3 regions of the Pseudomonas sp. S3_A09 genome follow, and region 2 is predicted to be linked to each of the others. Evidence: riboswitches for the same ligand, from Rfam matches in the RefSeq annotation. Region 2 holds a riboswitch; each other region holds the start of a gene.
What was found. Region 2 has a riboswitch for cobalamin ahead of AB4N92_RS24420 (CbtB domain-containing protein). Riboswitches for the same ligand answer to the same signal wherever they lie in the genome.

Region 1 (4,339 bases), 1.5 Mb from region 2:
GGAGTTGATATGCACCCCGCCATTGTCCTCGTAGGTCTGCACAAAATCATCCATGTGCCCGGGCTGGGGGTCCTTGCCCAGCAGTTTGTCGTCAAACGCCGTGCCGGGGGCTTTCATCGAGCGCAGGGCGGTGCCTTTGATCTTTTGGGTGAACAGCCCTTTGCCGATCAACCAATCGGCGTCTTCCGCACGTTGCTTCAACGCATACTGCTTGATCAGCGAACCGAACACGTCCGACAGCGATTCATTCAACGCCCCGGACTGGTTGAAATACATCAGTTTGGCCTCGTCCTCGGTGACGCCGTGGGCCAACTCATGGCCAATCACGTCGAGGGCCACCGTAAAGCGGTTGAACAACTGCCCGTCTCCATCCCCGAACACCATCTGGGTCGAGTTCCAGAACGCATTGTTGTAGTTCTGGCCAAAGTGCACAGTGGCGTCCAGCGCCATCCCGGCATCGTCGATGGAGTTGCGATCGAAGACCTCGTCGAAAAAATCGAAGGTGGCGCCCAAGCCATCATAGGCCTCGTCCACCGCCGCATCACCACTGGCGGGCTGCCCCTCGCCACGCACCAGCGTGCCCGGCAGGCTGTCGGCGCCCTCGGCGCTGTAGATCGAGCGGCGTTTATCGGCCCCCATGGCCAGGGCCATATGCGCCGGTCCCTTGGCAGGCACGGCGACCATCCGTAGCGAGCGGAACGTTGTGTCCTTGGCGCGGGTGCGCAACGCGACCTCCCGTTGCGCTTTGTCCCCGTTGCGCGCGATCTGGTCGAGCATATAGGGCGGGATCAGGCAGAAAATCGGATTACGATTCGGCTGGCGAACACACATTGGCTGGCTCCATTTGGCAGGTAACAACGTCCGGGTCATCGATTCAGGATAGCCTCCAGGGGTTATCGCGTGTCATCAATTGTCATTAACCTATGTTGCAGTCGTGTTTATCCAAGGAGGACTGACCGATGCCCGCACGTAAAGCCAAAATCGACCTTTCATACCGCCCCAGGCTCGCTGACCTGCGCCCATTGATCGCACCGAGCCCCACATTGCTGGAGGCACGAGCCGCGACGCCCCGCGTCACCTCGGCCAACGACTTGAAGGACCGACGCGGCTACGCTGAGGACTTTCTCGGCAGCTTCGGGGTGCCCTGGCCTACGGTTGAAGAGACCTTGGCCGGCGATGTCCAGAAGCGCCTGGACTACACGCACTTCTCGATAACGATGTCACGCTCGAAGCGGCTCGCGCTGTATGTGGGCGTCAACATCGATGGCGGGCAGCATATGGACATCATTCGCAGCAACGACACCTGGGCCTACGACGGACGCCTGCCCATTGATGCGCAGGTGGGCGAAGCACTGTATGCCAGCAACGGCCTGGATCGCGGCCACCTGGTGCGCCGACAAGACCCCAACTGGGGCGACGCGGCGCAAACCGCCAACTTCGACACCTTCCACTTCACCAACTGTTCACCGCAGATGAGCGGGTTCAACCAGAAAACGTGGCTGGAGCTCGAAGACTACATCCTCGACAACACCCAGCGCTGGAAAGCCCGAGCCACCGTGTTCACCGGCCCGGTGTTCGCCGACGAAGACCGGGTGTACCGGGGCGTCCAGATCCCCAAGGCGTTCTGGAAAGTGGTCGCCTACCTCAGCGATGACGGCAAGCCTTCGGCCAGCGCCTACATGATCGACCAGAGCCGCGAGCTGGGCCAGCTCGACCTGGTGTTCGGCCAGCTCAGGACCTACCAGCGCAGCGTAATCCAGATAGAACGCCTCACCGGCCTGCGTTTTGCCAACCTGGCCGACTACGACGGCTTCAGCAACGAAGAACGCGCCACCGGCACGCGGATTGAAGCCCTGATACAGGGGCCTGAAGACATTCGTCTCTGACCGGGCGTGCCTCGGGCTATATCGCCCCGCCCTAATCAACTACCATACCGCGCCGGTTCCCAAACGGGACTAATAGGGAATCCGAAGCGCGGTACACCCTCGCCAATCGGAACTGCCCCCGCAACTGTAGGTGCTGAGCCTGCTCCCTGATGCCACTGGACCTTGTCCGGGAAGGCCGGAGCCTGGCGACGACGCATCAGTCAGGAGACCTGCCGGCCCAAGCTCAATTACCAACCGGCGGGGTGTCCGGGAAGGACATTCTTGCCTGTTTTTCTAGTGCAGCGCTTAAGGGTGTATTTCCGAATGGCACGTACGGTTCATTCGGAGATTGCCCCATGCTGCCACGCGTTACCGCCCTGCTCACCGGCCTGGGCTTCTGTGCCCTCGCCCAAGCCGCGCCCACCCACTACCCGCTGACCGTGGAAAACTGCGGCAGTCGCCTGACCTTCCAGCAAGCCCCCGCCCGCAGCGTGACCATCGGCCAGGCGGCCACCGAGATGCTCTACGCATTGGGCGTGGGCGACAAAGTGGTCGGCACCTCACTGTGGTTCAACAGCGTACTGCCGCAGTACAAGGTGCAGAACGACGGCATCGAGCGGCTAGCCAACAATGAGCCGAGCTTTGAAGCCGTGATCGCCAAGCGCCCGCAGCTGGTGGCCGCCGAGCTGGAGTGGGTGGTCGGGCCCCAGGGCGTGGTCGGCACCCGCGAGCAATTCCATGAACTGAAGATCCCCACTTACCTGCTGCCCTCCGACTGCGAAGGCAAGGACAACCTGGTAGGCGCCGACGGCACACGGCTGGAGCCGTTCCGAATCGAGACGATCTATAAAAGCATCAGCCAACTCGCCGAGATCTTCGACGTACAGGCGCGCGGCCAACAGTTGAACGACGACCTCAAGGTACGCTTGGCCAAATCTGTTGCCACCGTGCAAAGCAAAGGCCTCAAGCAAGCCAGTGCCTTGGTGTGGTTCTCCAGTTCCGAGATGGCCAGCGATCCTTACGTGGCCGGCCACAAGGGCATTCCAGAGTTCATGCTGGAAACCCTCGGTCTGCACAACGTGGTGCAATCCGATGAAGAATGGCCCGCCGTCGGCTGGGAAACCCTCGCCAAGGCCAACCCGACCTTTCTGGTGATCGCACGCATGGACCGCCGCCGCTACCCCGCCGACGACCATGAAAAGAAACTGGCCTTCCTGCGCAGCGATCCCGTGACTCGCAACATGGACGCGGTGAAAAACAACCGCATCATCATCCTCGATGCCCTGGCGCTGCAGGCCAGCATCCGCACGTTCGACGGGCTTGAGCAACTGGCCACGGCCATCGACGGCTACGACCTGCCCAAATGACGCGCACCCTACTCGCCCTGGCCCTGCTATTAGCCGCCCTACTCGCGGGGGTGGCGATCGGCGAAACCGCCATCTCGCCGCAAGTCGTGCTCCAGGTGCTCGCCAACAAACTGTGGGCGGCCAGCTACGTGCTTGACCCCATCGACGAAGGCGTGGTGTGGAACTACCGCCTCACCCGCGCCCTGGTCGCCGCTGCGTGTGGCGCCGGGCTGGCGACGTGCGGGGTGATCCTGCAATCGCTGTTGCGCAACCCACTGGCCGATCCCTACCTGCTGGGCATCAGTGCCGGCGCTTCGACTGGCGCGGTGCTGGTGGCGTTGATCGGCGTGGGCGGCGGGTTGATTTCGTTGTCGGCGGGCGCGTTTGTTGGCGCCATGGCGGCGTTTGCGCTGGTGATCCTGCTGGCGCGCGCCAGCGGTTCGGCCAGCGGCACCGGCCAGATCATCCTGGCGGGCATTGCCGGCTCGCAGTTGTTCAATGCGCTCACCGCCTTCCTGATCACCAAATCCGCCAGTTCCGAACAGGCGCGCGGCATCCTGTTCTGGCTGCTCGGCAACCTCAGTGGTGTGCGCTGGCCCTCGGTGTGGTTAGCGGTGCCGGTGGCCGTTGCAGGCTTGGCGGTGTGCCTGTGGCACCGCCGTGCGTTGGATGCGTTTACCTTCGGCAGCGACTCGGCAGCGTCCCTCGGCATTCCGGTGCGCCGGGTGCAATTTGTGCTGGTGGGCTGCGCGGCCCTGGTGACGGCGGTGATGGTGTCGATTGTTGGCTCCATCGGCTTTGTCGGATTGGTAATCCCCCACGCCGTGCGCCTGCTGCTCGGCACCGGGCACTCGCGCTTGCTGCCGGCCAGTGCGTTGGGCGGCGCGTTGTTCTTGATTGCAGCCGATGTACTGTCGCGCACCTTGATCAAAGGCCAGGTGATTCCGGTCGGCGTGGTCACGGCGCTGGTCGGCGCGCCGGTGTTTGCGCTGATCCTCATTGGCCGGAGGAATGCGCGATGACAGTACTGAGCTGCAAAGGGTTGGGCTTCAAGGTGCGTGAAGCGCAGTTGCTGCGCGATATCCATCTGGACGTGCAGCCGGGCGAAACCCTCGGCATCGTCGGGCC
Region 2 (4,339 bases):
TCGATGCCTTCAGCGAAGCCTTCCTCGACGACGCCGTGGTCGACTACGCCACCGACCGCATGGGCGGCCAGTTGACCATCAAGGCGCCAAACGCCAAGGTGCCGAACGTCAACGCCGACAGCCCGGTGAACGAGCGCATCAATTACTACCTGCAGACCGAGATCAACCCAGGCCTGGCCAGCCACGGCGGCCAGGTCAGCCTGATCGACGTGGTCGAAGACGGCATTGCGGTGTTGAAATTCGGCGGCGGCTGCCAAGGCTGTGGCCAGGCGGACGTGACCCTGCGTGAAGGCATTGAGCGCACCTTGCTGGAGCGTATTCCAGAGCTCAAGGGCGTGCGTGACGTGACCGACCACACGCAGAAAGAAAACGCCTACTACTGAATAAGGCGTTCACTGCGAGCAGAAAAAACGGCGCCCCGTGAGCGCCGTTTTTTTATGCCTGGGTTTCAGGGGCGGTAAAGGTGAGCATGGCCCGCGCGATACAGCGACGACTCACTGAAGCTGTCACTTGCCAACACCCGGCCCACCACAATCAATGCCGTGCGCCGAAAGCCTTTGGCCGCCACCTTCTCGGTAATGTCACTCAACGTGCCCATCGCCCAATCCTGATCCGGCCAGGTTGCCCGGTGCACCACGGCAATCGGGCAATCCGCGCCGTAGTGCGGCAGCAGCTCAGCGACGATCTTCTCCAGGTGATTGACCCCCAGGTGGATCGCCATGGTGGTGCCATGCCGGGCCAGGCTGTCGAAATCCTCGCCGGCGGGCATGCGGGTTTTGTCGGCATAGCGGGTCAGGATCACGCTTTGGGCGATATCGGGCAGGGTCAGCTCGGTTTCCAGCAGGGCGGCGCAGGCGGCCACGGCGGTGACGCCGGGAATGATCTGGAAGGGAATGCCCAGCTCCCGCAGATGGCGGATCTGTTCGCCAATGGCGCCATACAGGCTCGGGTCACCGGAATGGACGCGGGCCACGTCCTGGCCGTTGTCGTGGGCGGTTTTGATCAGGTCAATGATCTGTTCCAGGTGCAATTCGGCGCTGTTGACCACCGTTAGCGCCGAATGGCCGTCCAATACCGCCGCCGGAACCAATGAGCCGGCATAGATGATTACCGGGCAACTACGGATCAGCCGCTGGCCTTTGACGGTGATCAATTCCGGGTCGCCGGGGCCTGCGCCGATGAAGTAGACGGTCATGGTGGTTCCTGTCGAAAAACGGGCGAGCATGAATGTTGCTCATGATCGGGGGCGGCAATTATCGGGATTTTAGCCGGCGCAGGCTAATGCAAAGGTGGCTTGGGCGGTTTTTTTGCGAGTGATCAACAGGCGGGCAGGGCTGCCTGCAAGGTGCTCGGCGAGTGCCAGCGCGGCGCTTTCGGCGATGCCATAACAGCCGGTGTGGGCAAAAGCGATGTCGGATTTGTGGCTCAGGCGGTGTTCAAACGCCGCCAGTTGCTCGGCGCTGAAACACTGCAGTGGCAGGTTCAGCCTCTGGGCCAGAGCCAGTAACCCCGGTTCATTCTGTTTGCGATCGATACTGGCCAGCGCGCTAATGCGGTGACGCTCGATACCGCCCTCGGCGAGGGCCGAATCGAACAGCGCCAGCAAGGTGTGAAGATCACAACCCCGCTGGCAACCCAGGCCGATCACCAGGGTCATGCCGAGTATTGGTCGTCACGGTTGCGGCGGAACAGCCACGCGCTGATCAGGCCCAGTGCGAGCCAGAAAGCGACGTTGGTCAACTGTGAAGCGATCTTGAATTGTGCTTCCAGGGCTTGCGGTGCCAGCATCGAATGCACTTCGGGCTGTGGCGCGCCAATCACGTGGGGGACGGCGAGGATCGCCACGCCCAGCACTTTCAACAGCCAGTTACGACCAAATACGATCAAAGCGATGCCGGCAGCCGTAGAAGCCGCAGTGCCGATCCACCAGGTCTGGCGCAGCGCCAGGTCCGCGGCGGCAGTGCCCGGCAGCTCAGGCGGCAGGCCCATCGTCGGTGCCAGCACGAAGGTTGCGTAACCGGCCAAGCCCCACAGCAAGCCTTGGGCGGTGCGGGTTGGCGCGCGCAGTGTGTAGAGACCGGCCAGCATCAGCGCAAAACCGACCGCGACCACCAGATTACCGCCTGTGGTGGAGAGCACGCGCTGCCAGCCGTCTTCCGGCTCCCAGGCTTCGGCATCGTGGGTGTGGGCGGCAGCGCCTTCGGTGTGTTCGTGGGCCACTTCGGTGGCGGCCGGGGCCTTTTCAAAGGTTTCCGCCTGCAGAATCAGCGGGGCGACCCAGAAGCTTTGCAGCAAGGTCAGCAACAGGGCGGCCAGCAGGCCGGTGAAACCTGCAGTTTGCGCGATACGCTTGATCATGTCGGCAGGTCTCAGTGGCACGGGAACGCAGCGCTGTGGCGGGTATCGTGGGCAGCGTTGTGCACGGCCTCGATGTGCGAGAAACCGGCAAAGTACACCAGGCACGCACCAAGGATCGACGCGCCGATGGCGGCGGTCAGGCGTTGGCTCAGGGTGGCGGTGCTGCTGGCGGAGTGCGAGGTGCTGCTGACGATCGACATGGCGCGTCCCTTTCAGGTGTCTGGGTGAAACGAGCGCATGGAAACCCCGCGAGCCAGGCACGCAGGGTTTGAACAGCGCCCGCCCACCGCGGGTTTGTTATCTGAATTTTTCGGGCCGGTCTCCGGGCTTGCGAGGGGCAATGTGCCTAATAAGCATCGCCTTCCCATGCCGTCGAGGCACAGTGGATCTGACGCTTCACTCGCTTACCGTTGCGGGGGCAGCACCGGACTGGTCATATCGCTATGACGCACCGGTTTCCCGTTTCACCCTGTGAAGGGCACCCGAAACAAGATGTGTAGGAGAGCATGGGGGTGGGAGGGGAGTCAATTGGGGTGTGTACATATCCGTTGCTGCGGTGATGGCTGAAATGGGTTCCGCTCCTACAGCGAACCGCCTTTGCTCTACACCACTCAAGCCGGCTGTCAGGCCGCTGTGCTTTTGCTTTTGCTTTTGCTTTTGCTTTTGATCTTGATCTTGATCTTGATCTTGATCTTGATCCTAAGCGCCCCGTCAAACACGCTGGCCGGAATTCGACAGGGATTTGGGGGGTAAACCGGCAGGGATGCCGGTTTAGCCGCCCCGCGCCATGGATGGCGCGTGGCGGCGGCCCCCCAAATCCCTGTCGGATTACGGGCACACCGAGCGTGAGCGAGGTGCCGAGTGTTGGGGCAAGAGCCCTTTGGTTACTTTGGGGCTCTTTTCCAAAGTGACCCGCCGTAAGGGCGGAACCCATTTCAGCCGTTACCGCAGAAACGGATATGTACACTAACCCAACCAATCCAACCCCATCATTGACCATCCCCCAAGCACTGCGTAGCCTTACACCCTTCGAGGTTCTTCGGCCCAGGCCGAAGCTAAGAAGGGAACGCGGTCCAAGCCGCGGCTGCCCCCGCAACTGTAAAGGGTTCAGCTGACTGCCACGCCACTGCCGACAAGGCGGGAAGGCGCAGCCAGCGCCGGTCGCAAGACCCGCAAGCCCCAAGCCAGGAGACCTGCCTCGCAACCGATTTTCTACTTCAACCGGGCGGGGTGATCCGGTGACGAAATCCGCTGCTGCGCGCCGTCGCAGGGCCTATCGTCCCGTATGCCCGCCCCCAAGGGCATCCGATGAAAACACTGGCCAAACTCCCCGTCACCATCGTCACCGGCTTCCTCGGCTCGGGCAAGACTACCTTGCTGCGCCACATGCTCGATAACGCCCAGGGCCGTCGCATCGCCGTGATCGTCAACGAATTCGGCGAACTGGGTATCGACGGTGAAATCCTCAAGCAGTGCTCCATCGGCTGCACCGAAGAAGAAGCCAACGGCCGCGTCTACGAGTTGGCCAATGGCTGCCTGTGCTGCACCGTGCAAGAAGAGTTCTTTCCAGTGATGCGCGAGTTGGTGGCCCGTCGCGGCGACCTCGACCATATCCTCATCGAAACCTCCGGCCTGGCCCTGCCAAAACCGCTGGTACAAGCCTTTCAGTGGCCGGAAATCCGCAGCGCCTGCACCGTCGACGCTGTGATCACCGTGGTCGACAGTCCGGCCGTGGCCGCCGGCACCTTCGCCGCTTTCCCGGACCAGGTGGATGCCCAGCGCAAGCTCGACCCGAACCTGGACCACGAGTCGCCGCTGCATGAGCTGTTCGCCGACCAACTGGCCAGCGCCGACCTGGTGATCCTCAACAAGAGCGACCTGATCAGCCCTGAAGACCTGGCCCGTGTGCGCCTGGAAGTCGCGGAAGAACTGCCGCCCGCGGTGAAGATCATTGAAGCCAGCAGCGGTCGTTTGCCGTTGG
Region 3 (4,339 bases), 1.8 Mb from region 2:
CGCTGATGCGGATAAAACGCCAGGGCTGCATCAGGCCGACACTGGGTGCCTGGTGCGCGGCCTGGAGCAGACGATGGAGCAATTCGGGGGCGACAGTGCCGCCGCTGAAGTGGCGCATGTCGCGACGTTCAGCGATGGCGCGGTAGACGGCCTGGCGGTCGGCCTCGGGGAAGGCGTTGTCGGTCATGGCCTCATCGCCGGCAAGCCGGCGCCTACAGGATCGGGCGCGAACAATGCGGCCACCGCCTGGGGATTCGAGGGGAAGTAAAAGTGTACGTAGGAAGCCGTCATCCGCCCCTGCCGATAAACCGCCTCGGCACCGCGTCCGCCATTGGGGCTAAGGCCACGGGCAATCGGCTGCCATTCGGTGGTGGTCAGGGAGTGGTGATAGGTATGGCCGCGCAGCGTGCCTTCGGGCAATTCGACATTTTGCAGCGCCAAGGCCGCGAGTTTCTTCTGCATCACCGCATCGCCTTGCAGCAGGCCCACCAGTTCGGCGCGAACACCCTCGACATCGGTCAGCGAGTCCAGCAGGTAGAGCATGCCGCCGCATTCGGCGAGCAGCGGTTTGCCGGCGGCATGATGAGCGCGGATGGCGTCAAGCATCGAGGTGTTCTCCGCCAGCGCCTGGTGGTGCAATTCCGGATAACCACCGGGCAGATAGAGGCTGTCGACATCAGGCAATTCGCGATCGTGGATCGGCGAGAAAAACTCCAGTTCAGCGCCCATTGCCCGCAGCAGGTCGAGGCTGGCGCCATAGGTAAACGCGAAGGCTTCGTCGCGGGCCACGGCGATGCGCACACCGTTGAGCAATGGCTGGGTTTCGATCACTTCCGGTGCGGCAAAGGTCACTGGCGGCGGCAAAGCCACTTCGCAACTGCTGCCCAGCGCTTGGGCGGCTGCATCGAGACGCACATCGAGGTCGTTCAGTTCGCTCGCCTGTACCAGGCCTAAGTGACGGCTAGGCAGTTCGATACCGGTCTCGCGGGATAACGCGCCGTACCAGCGCAGGCCTTCGGTGAGGCTGCCTTCGAGCAATTGTGCGTGACGCAAGGTGCCAACGCGATTGGCCAGCACCCCGGCAAACGGCAGATCCGGCTGATAACGTGCCAGGCCCAGGGCCAACGCGCCGAAGGTCTGGGCCATCGCCGTACCGTCAATCACGCCCAAGACAGGCACGCCGAAGTGTCGCGCCAGGTCGGCGCTCGACGGTGTGCCATCGAACAGGCCCATCACGCCTTCGATCAGGATCAGGTCCGCCTCCCCCGCCGCTTCCCATAGCAAGCGACGACTTTCCTGCTCGCCCACCATCCACATGTCCAATTGATACACCGGCGCACCGCTGGCGCGTTCGTGGATCATCGGATCGAGGAAGTCCGGGCCGCATTTGAACACGCGTACCCTGCGCCCCAGGTTGCGGTGCAATCGGGCAAGCGCGGCGGTGACGGTGGTTTTGCCCTGGCCGGACGCCGGTGCGGCAATCAAGACGGCCGGGCAATGACGGGGCTGATTCAAAGTTCGACGCCCTTCTGTGCCTTGATACCGGCTTGGAACGCGTGTTTGAGCATGCCCATTTCGGTGACGGTGTCGCCCATTTCGATCAGTTCAGGCTTGGCACCGCGGCCGGTGACCACCACGTGTTGCATCGGCGGGCGGGCTTGCAGGTCGCTGAGCACCTGGTCCAGGTCGAGATAGCCGTGCTTGAGGGCGATGTTCAGTTCGTCGAGTACGACAAGACCGATAGACGGGTCCTGCAGCAACTCGCGGGAAACCGCCCAGGCGGCTTCGGCGGCGGCGATGTCACGCTGGCGGTCCTGGGTTTCCCAGGTGAAGCCTTCGCCCATGACATGAAAGCGCACTTGCTCGGGGAAACGGCGGAAGAACAATTCCTCACCGGTACTGTTGCGCCCCTTGATGAACTGCACCACACCGCACTGCATGCCGTGCCCCATGGCTCGGGCCAGCATGCCGAACGCGGAGCTGCTCTTGCCTTTGCCGTTGCCGGTCAGCACTAGCAACAGGCCGCACTCGTTCGGGGAGTTGGCGATGCGTTCATCGATCACGGCTTTTTTGCGCAGCATGCGCGCCAGGTGGCGTTCGTCGCGGTCGGGGGAATCGGTCATGGCAGCTCTCCGTTGGGGCTGGACAAAAACGGCGGGCAGGAAAAAGAAAAAACAGATAGCCAAGCATCGCCCACCGTGATGCTGTTGGATGTTGCAGGCCGGTCTCCGGGCTCATGAGTGGCGCGCGTCTTATAGAAGCGCGTACCGACGCTGCGCCTTCCCATATCGCGAGCGATACAGTGGCAAAAGGCAGCGTCTTGACTCATTTACCGTTGCGGGGGCAGCGCCGGGATCGCGGCGTCACTGTGTACAAGTGCGCTCACTCACCGGCTTCCCTGTTTCACTCCGTCGACCCATGGGCCACAGAGCACCTGGAACAAGCGGCGAAGGGTAGTAGTTTGAGGGGCGAGCTGCAAGCTTCAAGCTGATCGCCGCAAGCAGGCATCGCACCGCTTGCAGCTTCACGCGTGAAACCTGCCGCTGCTTTCTAGGGATTACGCGCCAGATTGCCTGGCAACACGCGCTTGGCGCTCAGGTAGGCATTCTGCCAATACGCCTTGGACAAGGTGTCCAGCTTCACCGTACCGCCGGTTTGCGGTGCATGCACAAAACGGCCTTCACCGACGTAGATCCCGGCGTGGCTGACCTGTGAACCGCCGCCCGTGGCAAAGAACAACAGGTCGCCCGTCTGCAGATTCTGCTCGCTGACATCTTGCGCACGCATCACGATCAATTCGCGAGTGGTACGCGGCAGGGAGATACCGGCAGCGTCGCGGAAGACAAAACCGATCAGGCCACTGCAATCAAACCCGGAGTCCGGTGTATTGCCGCCCCACCGATAAGGCGTGCCGACCAGGCCCAGGGCACGGAAGAGGACGTCTTCGGCCGCAGGCGAGAAATTCTGGCTGGAATAGTTGAACACCGGCTTGGGCTTCACCGCTACGGGAGCAGGCGGCGGTGGACGACTTGCGCAGGCGCTGAGCAGCGCGGCGCAAAGAATGAGGATCAGGCGGGCCGAGGTCGACATGGGCAGAACAATCCTGGTCTGGATGCGGCTTTCGCTGCCGAACGCTGAAAACCAGAACGCGCAAGCAAAGCTCGCGCGAACGGATTACAACAATGTCCAGGGATTCTAGCGCTTACACGTCAAACTTCAAGTATCACTTTAAGTTTACTTGCTAGCGGTAACTGTCGTCGGGGCCATGGCGAGTGCGCGCTTGGCTTCGATGAAGGTTTTGCTCCAGTAGCTGTCGCCCAGATTGTCGACTCGAACACCGCCACTGCGACGGCTGCTGGAGTGGATAAACTGGTTGTCGCCCAAGTAGATACCGGCATGACTCACACGACCACGCCCTGCTGTACTGAAGAAAAGCAGATCACCGGGCTTGAGGTTGTTGCGCGCGACCAACGGTGCATCCACGTTGATCATTTCGCGGGTGGAGCGTGGCAGGTTCATGCCCGCTTCTTCACGAAACAGATAGCCGATGAAACCGCTGCAGTCGAAGCCGGCTTCAGAAGTGCCGCCGAAACGGTAACGGGTACCGATCAGGGACATGCCGCGTTCGAGGATGCTGTCGGCCAGAACGGGAAGCTGGTAAGGCTTGCTACCGGAGAAGTTGGTCAGCTCTTTTTCAGTTGCCAGCTCTTCTTCATAAACAGAAGCAGACTGTGCAGCAACGAATTTTGCCTGATTTTGAACCTGTGGTTTTTGCTGTTCTGCCACCTGTTGAGGGTGGGAGGCGCAACCAAACAACAGGGTAACGAGTGCGAGGGGCACGAGGGGTGCGAAGCGATTTAGCATGGGCACGACCGTGGCTGATATGTAAAGAAGACGAGACTATGCCCTCTATCACATCGATTTGCAAATTCAATCGTGATCTATGTGACTTCTTGTTTGGACCATGACATCTAAGCCCTTAACACCCCGTACCTGCCTTTTGCGTAGCCACATCGGCTCAAACGCAGGTTTTCTGGCGCCTGGAATTTGCCGAACGCGGCAAAAACAAAGGGCTGTCTACCAGCCGAGGGTTTCTTTCAAGAAGGGAATGGTCAGCTTGCGCTGGGCCTGCAAGGAGGCCTGGTCGAGCTGTTCGAGCAAATCGAACAATGCGCTCATGCTGCGTGTACCGCGAGTGAGAATAAAATGCCCCACCTCATCGGTGAGGTGCAGGCCACGACGGGAAGCACGCAGTTGCAAGGCACGCAATTTGTCTTCGTCGGAGAGCGGGCGCATCTGGAAGATCAGCGCCAAGGTCATCCGCGACTTGAGGTCGGCC

Region 1: another riboswitch for cobalamin. It lies ahead of AB4N92_RS02750 (ABC transporter substrate-binding protein); the one in region 2 lies ahead of AB4N92_RS24420 (CbtB domain-containing protein).
Region 3: another riboswitch for cobalamin. It lies ahead of cobO (cob(I)yrinic acid a,c-diamide adenosyltransferase); the one in region 2 lies ahead of AB4N92_RS24420 (CbtB domain-containing protein).

The regions. Positions count from the first base shown of each region.
Region 1 is NZ_CP162752.1:563,603-567,941, forward strand. Features, by position in the region: gene AB4N92_RS02740 (M4 family metallopeptidase) at 1-831, opposite strand, end outside; gene AB4N92_RS02745 (DNA/RNA non-specific endonuclease) at 960-1,886, shown strand; cobalamin riboswitch at 1,923-2,117, shown strand; gene AB4N92_RS02750 (ABC transporter substrate-binding protein) at 2,222-3,232, shown strand; gene AB4N92_RS02755 (FecCD family ABC transporter permease) at 3,229-4,233, shown strand; gene AB4N92_RS02760 (ABC transporter ATP-binding protein) at 4,230-4,339, shown strand, end outside.
Region 2 is NZ_CP162752.1:5,223,335-5,227,673, forward strand. Features, by position in the region: gene nfuA (Fe-S biogenesis protein NfuA) at 1-383, shown strand, start outside; gene cobM (precorrin-4 C(11)-methyltransferase) at 449-1,195, opposite strand; gene AB4N92_RS24410 (cobalamin biosynthesis protein) at 1,265-1,657, opposite strand; gene AB4N92_RS24415 (CbtA family protein) at 1,654-2,358, opposite strand; gene AB4N92_RS24420 (CbtB domain-containing protein) at 2,370-2,558, opposite strand; cobalamin riboswitch at 2,655-2,859, opposite strand; cobalamin riboswitch at 3,374-3,573, shown strand; gene cobW (cobalamin biosynthesis protein CobW) at 3,667-4,339, shown strand, end outside.
Region 3 is NZ_CP162752.1:855,404-859,742, forward strand. Features, by position in the region: gene bluB (5,6-dimethylbenzimidazole synthase) at 1-187, opposite strand, end outside; gene AB4N92_RS04085 (cobyrinate a,c-diamide synthase) at 184-1,515, opposite strand; gene cobO (cob(I)yrinic acid a,c-diamide adenosyltransferase) at 1,512-2,123, opposite strand; cobalamin riboswitch at 2,203-2,453, opposite strand; gene AB4N92_RS04095 (C40 family peptidase) at 2,551-3,090, opposite strand; gene AB4N92_RS04100 (C40 family peptidase) at 3,235-3,864, opposite strand; gene hda (DnaA regulatory inactivator Hda) at 4,078-4,339, opposite strand, start outside.